2 regions of the Bacillus sp. N5-665 genome follow, and region 1 is predicted to be linked to the other one. Evidence: riboswitches for the same ligand, from Rfam matches in the RefSeq annotation. Region 1 holds a riboswitch; the other holds the start of a gene.
What was found. A riboswitch is a leader RNA that binds a small molecule or an ion and turns the genes downstream of it on or off. The one in region 1 is predicted to bind cyclic di-GMP.
Positions count from the first base shown of each region.

Region 2: another riboswitch for cyclic di-GMP. It lies ahead of MNO09_RS28815 (methyl-accepting chemotaxis protein); the one in region 1 lies ahead of MNO09_RS25545 (SpaA isopeptide-forming pilin-related protein).

Region 1 covers NZ_CP093325.1:4,476,288-4,485,221, reverse strand. Annotated here, with positions in the region: gene ecsA (ABC transporter ATP-binding protein EcsA) at 1-482, shown strand, start outside; gene ecsB (ABC transporter permease EcsB) at 475-1,686, shown strand; gene ecsC (ecs operon protein EcsC) at 1,700-2,407, shown strand; gene MNO09_RS25580 (YjcZ family sporulation protein) at 2,447-2,590, opposite strand; gene MNO09_RS25575 (TetR/AcrR family transcriptional regulator) at 2,747-3,328, shown strand; gene MNO09_RS25570 (hypothetical protein) at 3,331-3,498, shown strand; gene MNO09_RS25565 (PH domain-containing protein) at 3,578-4,054, shown strand; gene MNO09_RS25560 (PH domain-containing protein) at 4,047-5,486, shown strand; gene MNO09_RS25555 (DUF975 family protein) at 5,677-6,330, shown strand; gene MNO09_RS25550 (TetR/AcrR family transcriptional regulator) at 6,946-7,482, shown strand; cyclic di-GMP riboswitch class I at 7,654-7,746, shown strand; gene MNO09_RS25545 (SpaA isopeptide-forming pilin-related protein) at 7,807-8,934, shown strand, end outside.
Region 2 covers NZ_CP093325.1:5,108,541-5,113,286, forward strand. Annotated here, with positions in the region: gene MNO09_RS28815 (methyl-accepting chemotaxis protein) at 1-1,440, opposite strand, end outside; cyclic di-GMP riboswitch class I at 1,584-1,668, opposite strand; gene MNO09_RS28820 (anaerobic C4-dicarboxylate transporter family protein) at 1,952-3,265, shown strand; gene thiE (thiamine phosphate synthase) at 3,381-4,040, opposite strand; gene thiM (hydroxyethylthiazole kinase) at 4,057-4,746, opposite strand, start outside.

The sequences.
Region 1 (8,934 bases):
TATATGACGAGCTAACGCTAGAAGAACATTTGAAGTTAACAGCGATGGCGTACGGTGTCGAGGAAAAACAATATGAAGAACGTGTAGGGCAACTATTACAAGAATTTCGCATGAAAAATCGTTTAAAATGGTTTCCATCTCATTTCTCAAAAGGGATGAAACAAAAAGTAATGATTATGAGTGCGTTTTTAGTGGAACCATCTCTTTATATTGTGGACGAACCTTTCGTTGGGCTTGATCCGTTAGCGATTCAATCACTTCTTCAAATGATGGATCAAATGAAAAAGAGCGGTGCAGGAATCTTAATGAGTACACATATTTTAGCGACGGCAGAGCGTTATTGTGATTCATTTATTATTTTGCATCAAGGCGAAGTAAGAGCGAAAGGAACATTATCTGAACTGCAATCACAGTTTAATATGCCAGGTGCAACGTTAGATGATATTTATATTGCATTAACGAAGGAAGAAGATTATGAATAGCACAGCATTATGGAAAGAACGATTTCGTCACTTTCTAAAAGAAGTTCGTACATATAGTAAATACGTATTTAATGATCATTTGAAATTTATTTTCGTATTCATCATCGGCGCAGGTGCGTATTATTACCAGCAATGGTTACAAACGTTAACCTCTTCGTTTCCGACAGCGCTCGTTATGGCAGTGTTGCTTGGACTCGTATTAACGGCCGGATCTATTCAAACGTTATTAAAAGAAGCGGATCTCGTTTACTTGCTGCCAGTTGAAGAAAAGTTAAAACCGTACTTTACAAAGGCATTTCTCTTTACGTTTATGATTCAGTTATACATAATCGCAATCGTAGCGGCAGCGCTTGCCCCGTTATACTTCCAGCAAATGAAGCAAACAGGAGCGGCTTACATATGGATTGTACTTGCGTTTGTCATTGTAAAAGCGTGGAACTTATTCGTCGCGTGGGAAAAATCATTTTTAACAGATCAAAATATACAAAGAGCTGATTGGTTCATTCGTTTTATTTTAAACGGTTTATTTGTGTACTTCCTTGTAGAGCGTACTTCCGTTATTTTTGTTGGCGGAATCATCCTTCTCATGGTGTTATACCTTGTAGTACTGCATCAAATGGTGAAGGGAAAGCCGCTAAACTGGGAGTACTTAATTTCTGAAGAAGGTAAGAAGATGATGATGTTGTACCGCATCGCGAATATGTTCGTTGATGTACCTGCATTAAAAGAAAGAGTAGCACGTAGAAAATGGCTTGATTTCATTCTTTCAATGATTGGTGAGAAGCGTACATATTTATACTTATATACGAGAACGTTTTTACGATCTAGTAACTATTTCGGCTTATATGTGCGTTTGCTCGCTCTTGGCGGAGTTATTTTGTACTTCATTCCGTTTTTATATGGACGATTTATCGTAAGCCTTATTTTCCTATACTTAATCGGTTATCAGTTATTAACTTTATGGAAACATCACCGCATGAAGATTTGGCTTGATTTGTATCCGGTAGGGGGAGAAGAGAAGAAGAAAGATTTTCTTGTCTTATTAAATGCGATCCTTATTACCGGCAGCGTTGTATTTACAGTTATATTCGCCCTTGCGACGAAAGATTTCATGATGACGGGAATTTTACTAGTCGTAAGCATAATATTTAGTATCGGTTTCGTTTATCAATACGGGGCGAAACGTATTGAGCGTTTAAATTGAAGGGAATGAACCTATGATTACATACGAAGAGAAGGTTATAAAAGAATTGGAGCAGTGGAAAGCTACATTCATGAAAGATTCTTCTATGATGACGCGGTTCTCTAAGAAAGTGCAGACGAAAGTACAACAGCTTATTCCGGCGAAAGTGCAAAAAGTATTAACGGAAACGATTCGGATGATGGTGCAAACAATTAGTGCCGGATCAAACTTTATAAAGCCGAAATTAAAAGAGACGAACTGGTCATTGCAAAGAAGAGACGACGAAGTACGTAAAAAAATGGATGAGTACAAAAAAATAGCAGCGGCAGAAGGAGCAGGGACGGGAGCTGGCGGTATTCTCCTTGGCCTTGCTGATTTTCCGCTTTTACTCGGCATTAAAATTAAATTTTTATTCGATGCCGCAACATTGTACGGATTTGATACGAGTAACAAAGAGGAGCGCCTTTTTATCCTTCACGTTTTTCAACTTGCCTTTTCAAGTGACGATCACCGAAAAGAAATATGGAAAGCAATCGAAACGTGGGATACAGAAGAAGAAAATCATATGGACTGGGAAAAGTTCCAAACAGAGTACCGAGACTATATCGATTTAGCAAAAATGCTTCAGCTCGTACCAATAATCGGTGCCCCGGTTGGCGCATATGCGAACTATCAATTACTGCAAAGACTCGGAGAAGTGACGATGAATTGTTATCGTATGCGACTACTTAATAGAAATTAAAAAGAAAGCATCCTAAATGTGTAATTTAGGATGCTTTTTTTAGAAGTTAATGCCGATATAGCTAACTCCGGCAATAATCAATACGATGAAGAGTACAACGATGAATGGAAATCCGCTTTTACCACCTTGTCCAGCATCACCGCCGCCAGTGCCACCACTACCACCTTTACCGCCAAGTCCCATAGGAATATCCTCCTTATTGTTATATGTTGCTTTTACTTTATACTTTTCTGCATTTACCAATAAATTCCTCCTGAAGCGCTAACTAACTTGCAAATCATTTCGTTTCATTTTATAATTTACTTACCGACCGGTAAGTAAAAATAAGTGAGGTACAGTATGACAAAGAATTTACAAACATCGCAAAACATTGTCGAGGCATCATTTAAACTCATGGCAGAGCACGGTATTGAGAAGATGAGCCTTTCCATGATTGCGAAAGAGGTAGGTATTTCAAAACCGGCTATTTATTATCATTTTTCTTCTAAAGAAGCGTTAGTTGATTTTTTATTTGAAGAGATTTTTTCTGGTTATCATTTCGTTAGTTATTTCGATAAAGAAAAATATACGAAAGAAAAATTTGCAGAAAAGTTAATTGCCGATGGTTTACATATGCTCTCTGAGTATGAAGGTCAAGAAGGAATATTACGTGTTATAAATGAATTTATCGTAACTGCATCGCGAAATGAAAAGTATCAGAAACGCTTATTTGAAATACAAGAAGATTTCTTAAATGGTTTCCACGATTTATTGAAGAAAGGTGTAGAACTTGACGTTGTTTCACAACATGCAACGGAAGAAAATGCTCATACGTTAGCGCTTGTGATCGATAATATGAGTAATTACATGCTGATGGGATTCCAGTTAAAGTATAAAGAAATTTGGATTCAAAATGTGAAAAACGTAATGAAGGAGGAATAAAAGTGAAAATGCAAAAAAACTGGTGGCTCGGTTTTCTTGGGTTCATTGGAGTGTATAAAATTCCAGGCATGATAGAAGCTTTTCAAGCGGATGGAAGTTGGATGAAGCTAATCGGTTTCATTTGGCTACTTTGGTTCGGATATTTTATTCCTGAGAAGAAAGAAGATTAAATTTCAATTTTATGTAAAGTTATGTAAAATATAGATTGAGAGTATTCATATATTAGATTACTAGATTTGGAGTGGTTACATGGATCCATTGAAAAATGAAATTCACCCTGACATGGTCAAGGTGTGGAAAGTTCGTGCTGTAATTGAAGAAGGGATCGGTATTCTTGTCATTTTAGCTTACCTTTTCCTCATGATAAAGTTTGATTGGTGGGCATGGATTTTGTACGTGTTAATTGGGTTAACGGTTGCACTAGCGCCATTGGAGTACTTCGTATTCCCGAAACTTCGTCAGCGTTATTATAGCTATCAACTAAATGAAGAAGAACTTGAAATTCAGCATGGTCTTTTCGTCGTAAAGCGCGTATTAGTACCGATGATTCGTGTGCAGCACGTGACAATTGAACAAGGACCGATTATGAGAAAATATGGTTTAGCAGAATTACATATTTCTACAGCGGCAACTTCTCACAGCATCCCAGGCTTAACGATGTATGAAGCAGAAATGTTGAAAACGAAAATCGCAGAATTAGCGAAAGTGAGTGATGAGGATGTATAAGAGGCAGCATCCAATCACGATGTTATTAGAATTAAAAATAACAGACTTTATACCACTCATTATTTTCATGTTTAGCTTAAACGGAAAATTCCCGTTTTGGTATTTAATTCCTGCTGCATTCGGTTTACTTACCGTTTTTTCAGCATTTGAAAAATGGTATTACACAATATATTGGGTTGAAAATAACGTATTGCATGTGAAACAAGGGCTCTTTGTGAAGAAGGAGAGCTATTTAAATAAAGAACGTGTTCAAACGATTAACACAAGTTCTAACGTGTTATATCAAATGCTTGGCTTAAAGAAAATTCAGATTGAAACAGCTGGCGGAGGCGATGATGCAGAAGTTAGCTTAGCTGGTATTACAGTAGAAGAGGCAACAGAGCTTATTGCAATGCTAAATGAGCCAACTCCAGAAGTGAAAGCAGAAGATACATCAGAAAAAGTAGTCGAAAAAGAAATCGTTACAGAAGAAAAACAAGCGACAGAATACAAATTAACTTGGAAAGAAATTTTATTAGCATCTGTTACATCTGGTCAGTTTGGACTATTATTCTCATTAATCTTTTTCGTGTATCATCAAGTAGATGAGTACATTCCGAAATGGATAGAGAATGGCGTAAAGTCGTATGTAATGGAACATGATATATATGGCTGGATTTTCATGATAGTCATTTTGATCGTCCTTTCGTGGATCATATCGACAATTGGTTACGCGTTAAAACATGGAGATTTCACAGTGAATCGAAGAAATGATGAAGTCCGCATTTCGCAAGGATTACTTGAGAAAAAAGAACTCGTCCTAAAGTTACATCGTATTCAAGGTATTACGATAAAAGAAAGTATTTTACGTCAGCCATTCGGTTATTGTGCTGTGCAAGTAGAAGTCATTCAAAGTAAAGGACTGGGTGACGAGAAAGAAAAAGTTACACTGCATCCTATCATTCGAAAAGATCGCGTACAACAGTTACTTGCACATTTACAATTACCATACGAACTGAATACAAACATTATTTCATTACCAAAAGCAGCATTACGTCGTTACTTAATTGATAGTTTTATATTCTTCGCAATGCTAGCAATCCCGCTTATTGGAATAAGTATATACTCTGAAAAGCACTTCATCATGTGGGCATTAATTCCGCTCGCGATTCTCATCTTTACACTTGGATACGCAACATTTAAAACGAATGGTTACAGTGTAAACGGAGAGCAAATTACGCTTGTATATCGCAGCATCGGAAAATATACAGGACTTGTTAGAAGAAGACACATCCAATCAATGGAAAAGACACAATCATATTTCCAGCGCCGTGCAAATTTATGTACGTATAAGTTCTCTAACGCATCATCGAATTACAAATTAGAGCATACGAGAGTAGAAGATGCGAAGAGAATGCAGGATTGGTATAAGAAGAGATTAAGTGAAGATTAACTTGAAAAAGCTTGCCTATTATGAAAGGCAGGCTTTTTTTGTTATAGGAAAATGAGGGGCTTAATCCATATATTAGTACAGCTACAGCGCACATATATCGAAAAAGTAGTATACTTCTATTTCAGGGAAATCTGTGGGATTTTTCATATAAATGGTATACTAATATAGAAAAAGTATTAGGAGGCTATATATGATAAGTCAGTTAAAAAGAGCAGCACTTGATGCATTAAAAGGAAAATGGGGGTTAGCGGTAGGGGCAACCTTATTAGTCGGAATCCTTATTGGAGCTGTTGAAATGCTAACCACAGGTATTTTCTCAATGTTTTGGGGTTGGGAAGAAGCAAATGAGTCACTTACAGTAACTATTATTGCAATGTTTATTATCGGTCCGTTAACAGTGGGTGCTTCTTATTTTGTTTTAAATGTAATTCGTGGGACTAATGCTCGTATCGGTCATATATTTAGATGGTTTAACGATGGAAGTAAGTTTATGAAATCGTTTTTAACATATTTACTAATGAATGTGTACTTGATTCTATGGACATTACTTCTTATTATTCCAGGTATTATTAAATCATTTTCTTATTCTATGACATATTTTATTTTGAATGATCATCCAGAATATACAGCGAATCAAGCGATTACTGAAAGTCGTCGTATGATGAATGGACATAAAATGGATTACTTTTTACTATGCTTAAGCTTCTTAGGTTGGTTCATTTTAAGTATTCTTACTTTAGGAATCGGTTTCTTATGGTTAGTACCTTATTTCTACACGACATCAGCTGCATTTTATGAAGAGATTTCAAAAGAATATTATAAAAAAGAAGACACTACTTTCTAATAACCACCTATCCCCTAAAGAATATAGGGCATAGATAGTTTAGATGTTCTGTTTAGGGGAGGCACTTTAGGATAAGTTATAGGTTTTTATATAGAAATTCCGCCCTCTATGTTTTAGCATAGAGGGCTATTTTTTTATGTGAAAATAATGAATAATATATGTGGAAGGAAAAGCGAGGTGAATGAGAGTCAGCATAATTTGGAACTAGTGTATACTGTAAAACGTTCACAATGATAGAAAAAACCAGTAAGCATATTAAATAACTAATAGAAAATTTTTTCAATGGAATCATCCTTATAAAATTCCACTTTATTTTTATGAAAATATAAACCTCTTTAAATTACAGATTATATATATAAGGATAATTAATTTTTATACATTTCGTGTTTATGGATATATTTTCAATGAATATAAAAGTATAGATGTATAGTCAACTTTGAGTGTTTAATGTTATCATATTGAATGATATGGAAATTTTTAATAGAAGAAGCAACGAAAAATTCAAAGGTAATGGAGCCTTTGTTGTATAAAGAAAATATTTATTGTTACTCAGCAATATTAAAAATAAGATACGCATTTATATAAATTTAGTAGAAATGGGGGGGTTAAAAAGGAATGAGTATAAGTATAACAAGGCAAAAGATTTTAGCAGCCGCTTCTCAAATTGTGCAATGTAAAGGGGTTGCTAAGTTAACTTTAGAAGCGGTAGCAAAAGAGGCGGGGATAAGTAAAGGTGGATTGTTGTATCACTTTTCAACTAAAGAAGCTTTAATAGAGGGCATGATACTCAAAGGGACGGAGGAGTATCAAGACGCTATTCACAATAAAGTTGCGGAAGACTTAGAGAAGAAAGGAAGGTGGGTACGTTCTTTTGTAGAGGAAAGATTAAGTAATGAGAGAAGAGTAGAAGAGCTGGGGAGTAGTATGATGGCAGCATTAATGCTAAAACCTGAATTACTTGAACCGTTACAACAATCATTTCAGCAACTGCAAAATAAAATAGAAAATGATGAGATAGATTCAGTTTGTGCCACAATTATTAGATTAGCGGCAGATGGATTATGGTATTCGGAATATTTAGGGGTTGGAAGACTAAGCCCTGAATTAAGAGAAAAAGTGATTCAAGCTCTTATTTATAATTCATATAAATAGAATATACGAACTATATAATGTAAAATAATTCACCATTGCTTATTTAATGCACTGGTGAATTATTTTTTTTATTAGAAAAATAGAACAATTTTACAGAGTATTGAATTATAACCGTCCAGACGGTATAGTAATATTTGGTTTAAGAGGAAAATGAAACAAAAAAAGAATAAAAAATATTTTTAGCACACTATTCGAAAGGATAGGCCGCAAAGCTTAGAGTCTACGGTAATACATATTGGTTACTAAGATCGTCTGGTTGCACATTTTTGATGCAACCGGACGGTCTTTTTTTTGTTATATAAATATAAAAAATAGGAGGGGATTATGCAAATGAAAAGTACTAAAAGGCATATTTCGATGGTTTCATTAGTTTTTCTAGTATTATTTTCAGTACTAAATGTGTGGGCTCCAGTTATTCAAGCCGCTGTGATAAAAAATCCAGTGGACGAGATTAATATCTCCCGTACTGATGGTACAACGTCTGAACCATATCAAGCCTCAGATGGTATGAAAGTAGAAGTGAAGTGGTCAGCTAAAGAAAAAATAAAAAGTGGAGATCAATTCACAATTGATATGCCAAAAGAATTCAGAAAAGATCTTATGAATATGAGTTTTCCTTTAAAAGATGCTGAAGGAAAAACAGTTGGTACATGTGAGATGAAAAAGGGTCTATTGACATGTACTATGGGTGATTACGTAGAAGGAAAGAATAACATTAAAGGTTCTTTATTCGTAGAATTTTATTTTGGTCTAGAAGCATATGATGGTATTAAAAAAATCCCATTAGAATTTAACGTTGATGGTCAAATCGTAAATAAAGAAGTAAGTGTAAATAATACGACAGAGAGACCGAAGCCACAGCCCAATACAGATAATCTATTGAAATGGGGTTCTTATAATCAGGAAGACCCTTCAATTGCAGACTGGACGGTATATGTAAATGCAACTGGAACAGAAATGCAAGATCTTAAATTAACAGACACATTAGGACCTGGGCATGAATTAATTACAAATAGTTTAGTATTAGAAGAGGCTGTATTTGAAGATGGCTATGCACCAACAAATGTTAAGCCAGCAGATTTATCTAAAATTAAAATTAATGCAATGAAAACTGGATTTACAATTGAATTTCCAGACAGCTCAAAAGGTTATATTTTAAGATATAAAACAAAGATTACTAATCCTGCTGCAAAGCCTCATAAAAATACAGTGAAATTAGAAGGTAAAAATATTGTAACTGAAGAAAAAGTGGGAGAAGTATTCGTAAGTGGTGGGGGAGGAACCGGTTCAGGTGACGATAATCCACCTAGCATTGAAAAAAATATAGTAGATGAGAATGGTAAGCTTGTAGAGAATCAGCAGTTAACACAAATGGATCAAGCTATTCAATACCAAGTTGGTACACATATACCGAAAAATTCACCTAATTATACGTCAATGGTAATTAGTGAT
Region 2 (4,746 bases), 630 kb from region 1:
AATTCCAGATTCTACTTCTTTTGAAGCTTTTTGTATTGAAACAATAGCTTCTTTCGTTTCAGCTTGTGTTTCCCCTATTAATTTTGCTATATCTTTTGCTGATGCTTCCGTCTGCTCTGCTAATTTACTCACTTCATCAGCAACAACAGCAAATCCCTTTCCGGTTGCTTCAGCACGTGAAGCTTCAATAGAAGCATGTAACGCTAACGAATTAGTTTGATTTGAAATACCTGTAATTACAGTTACTATATCACTAATTTCTTTTGATTTTGTTTCCAAAGAATACATAATAGAAGATAAATCTTGTACTGCATTTTGTATTATAATCATTTGATTCATCGTCTTTTCAATAACACCATTTCCTTTTACTGAATGATGCTCCATACCTTCAGACTCTTTCGCCATTTGTTCTGCAGCATTTTTTATCTCTTCCATCTTATCTTCCATTTCATATACAATACCTAAATACTGTGGTACTGACGTTTCTTGTGACTGAGCGCTAGCTCTTAACTCAACCATAGAACTTACAATTTCTTGAACCGCCATACTATTCTCTTTCGTACTCACTGACAATTCTTGTGAAGATGAGGAAACCTGTTCTGCTGTCTGCTTCACTTTATCTACAATTCCTTTAAACTTCTCGATGGTATTATTAAAATACGAATTAATAATACCAATATCATCTGGTCTTTCCTCTAACTTAATACTTAAATCACCTTCACCGACTTTGCGTAATCCTTCACGTAAATCTCGCAATGGAGCAAGTGCGTTACGCACAATTAAGAATTGAATAACAGTTGCAATTAAAACAGAAATACAAATAAACATTAAACCTTGTATAATGAATTTTTCCTTTGTAATAGGAACAATCGAAGCATCTACATCGGCTGCAACAATTGCCACAATATTTCCGTCTCCATCTTTAATTGGCTCTAATATCGTTACCCATGACCCTAATAGATCTTCATATACTACTGTCATGTTTGCTTTTTTCGTGCTCATTACTTTATCATATGCTTTCATCCAAAGATCTGGTTGTTTATAATATTCTCCCGGCCTTACTTCAACAACATTTGCTAAACCTGTAGACAAATCAATGATTTGTAGCTCACCTTTTTCATTTTCTTTTGCTCCAACAATATACGTTTGTCCAACACTATTCAATTCTTCCGTTGCTTCATCTAATTTCTCTGTTAACTTCTCTCTCTTTTCTCTTTGTGCCACTGGGTCTTTTGTAACATCTCTCACTATTTGTTCGTCTAATTTATGTAATACCGTATCTCCTGTTTCAAAAGAATGCCTTTCAAATATAGACATCATACTATTTTGAAACATGTTAAAACTTAACGCTCCCATAGTACCAACAAGCGTCAAAATAACTAACACAGTTAACAATACATTTTTTTGAAGAAATGATAGCTTATGCCAATATTTTCTCATTAACATCACCTTTCTTAATTAACTTACTATAAAGTAACGCTATTAAAATATACACCTTATTAATAAACGATAACGGTTCTCATTTTTTTATAAACAAAAAAAAGACCAATGAAAAGAGCATTGGTCAAGACCAACCCTATCCGTCCGGTAACTGGCTAGCATAACCTTTCGGCCTTAGCTCCTGTAGTTTTGCGTCCTAATGTTTCCATCAGTTTGCCTTTCTCGCTGAACGAGTTGAACGATATGGGAGTTCTATGAGAATTAAATTATTCTCTATCAAAGATTACAACATAAAAATTAAAATGTCTACCTATTTAGAGATGCAAATGTAAAGTTTCAATGCATTATTTTTTCGAAATAATTTAACAAAGTTCGTGAATGTTACATTTCTTGTGTTATATAATAAAAAATGTATATAACACAAGGATTATTTTGAGTATTTGTTTTAATTTTCGTTCAAATTAAATTATTCAAATATATCTTAACTAATGAATTTCGGAGGTAGTTTATCATGTTTTGGCTACAATTTCTTACGTTACTACTCTGCATTTTTATTGGCGCACGCCTAGGCGGAGTTGGGCTAGGAGTAATGGGTGGCGTTGGTATGGCAATACTTGTTTTCGTCTTCCACTTACAACCTACAGCCCCTCCTATTGATGTAATGCTTATGATTTTAGCAGTAATTACAGCTGCCGGTGCACTGCAAGCTGCTGGAGGAATGGACTACCTTGTTCATCTGGCTGAGAAAGCATTGCGAAAAAATCCAAAGCGCATTACATTCTTTGCTCCAATTGTTACTTATTTATTTACACTGTGCGCAGGAACTGGTCACGTTGCTTATTCTGTACTTCCTGTTATCGCAGAAGTCTCTCGCGAATCTGGGATTAGACCGGAACGACCAATGTCAATTGCCGTAATCGCTTCCCAACAAGCAATTACAGCTAGCCCTATATCAGCTGCGACAGTTGCACTTTTAGCAATGCTAGCTGACTATAAAATCACTTTATTAGATATTTTAAAAGTAAGTATTCCTTCTACCTTCATCGCTTGTATGGTAGCTGCATTTGTTGCTAGCAAAATGGGGAAAGAATTAAATGAAGACCCTGAATACTTGAAACGTTTAAAAGAAGGAATGATTCCTAAAATTGAAGAGAAGAAAGAATTTGTTGGTTTAAAAGGCGCTAAACTATCCGTTATCCTTTTCTTAGTAGGAACTTTCCTTGTCGTACTTCTCGGTTCATTTGAAGCACTTCGTCCAGGATGGGTGGTTGACGGGAAGTTAGTTCGTCTTTCCATGCCAAACACAATTGAAATGGTTATGTTAACTATCGCAGCTCTTATTATTATTTTCTGCAAACCAAATGTAGAAAGCATCGTGTCTGGTAACGTCTTTAAAGCGGGGGCAACAGCAGTTGTTGCTATTTTCGGTATCGCTTGGATGGGAGATACTTTCTTTAACGGAAACTTAAATATGATTCAAGGATCAATTCAGCACCTAGTAACAAGTGCACCATGGCTATTTGCCATCGCATTATTCATTCTATCTATTTTACTATATAGCCAAGCAGCAACAGTACGTGCTTTAATGCCTCTTGGATTATCACTCGGTATTCCACCAGCACTACTAATCGCAATGTTCCCTGCAGTAAATGGATATTTCTTCATTCCAAACTATGGAACGATCGTTGCTGCCATTAACTTTGATCGCACTGGTACAACAGGCATTGGTAAATATGTTTTAAATCATAGCTTTATGATTCCAGGCCTAATCGCAACATTCACTTCTATCGGAATTGGAATGCTCTTAATATCAATTATGTTTTAAAGAAAAAGCACAAACCTACAATTTTAAAGGGTTTGTGCTTTTTTAATCAAACGTTTGTTTAAATATTTTTAACCGTCCATTATGTTTTTTACTATTTTTGTGAAGTTCCCTTTTCCTACAAACTCCTATTTACTTCCTCTACTAGCTTCTTCGTACTTTCATACGGAGATTCAGCTAAACTAATCGCGGAAATAACAGAAACACCGTCCGCACCGGCTTCTATAACCGAAGCGGTATTTTCAATTGTAATCCCACCAATCCCAACGATTGGTATTATAATTTCTTGTTCTCTAAAATGAGCTAAACCTTTCGTTCCTTGCACTGCTTTCGTATCTTTTTTCGTACTCGTTGGGAAAATAGGGCCAACACCTAAATAATCAGCTCCGTTTTCAATTGCCCAGCGTGCTTCTTCAATTGTATGGGTAGATACACCAACAATTTTATCTCCCATTTTTTCACGAACAGAAGTAATTCCTTCATCATCTTGTCCAACATGCACGCCATCTGCATCTAACTCGAGAGCTAGTTCCACATCATCATTTACGATGAATGGTACACCGTACTCCTTACAGACTGCTTGTAGTTCTTTCGCGAAACAAATACGTTTCTCTCCCGTTAAAGCGCCTCCCCCCTTTTCACGAAATTGAAAAATTGTTATACCGCCTTCAAGTGCATCTCTCAATACTTGTAGTGGCTCCTTCGCACAATTGTTACTTCCCATAATAAAATATACTGATAATAATCTAGACATTTCAGCCTTTGTAATACGCGACATCTAGTTCCCCTCCTTACTATATAAGCTCAATCTTCCCATACTTCTCAATATCATCTGAAGTTGTATTTGCTAACTGATTTAAAAATTCAATTTGGAAACTACCAGGTCCCTTTTCCACTGTCTTAACAGCTGCCAGTTCCGCAGCTACACCATAAAACGTTAATGCCGCTACTGCTGCCTTTACATAATCCTTTTCTACTGCTACAAATGCTCCTATTACAGAAGTTAGTAAACAACCAGTTCCCGTAACCTTCGTTAAAATAGAGTGACCATTTCGAATAAGAATCGCTCGCTCTCCATCTGTAACAACATCTTCTTTTCCAGTAATCACCGCTACTGTATTTAATTCATCCGCTGCCTGCCTTGCAATACTTACGACATTGCCATTTCCAGCACCGGCGTCTACCCCTTTAATTTCCCAGCTCTCATTAATAACGTTTGCTATTTCAGCTGCATTTCCGCGAATAATCGCTAAATCAATTTCAGCCGGAATATGTCTCGCAACTTCTGTTCGATACGATGTTGCTCCTGCACCAACTGGATCAAACAGTACTGGTACATTGTTCACATTTGCTGATTTACCCGCAAGTAACATCGCTTCTACTTCTTCAGGACGAAGTGTCCCCATATTTAATACTAACGCTCCAGCAATGCTAGCCATTTCTGCTACTTCTTCTTTTGCATACGCCATTACAGGCGATGCCCC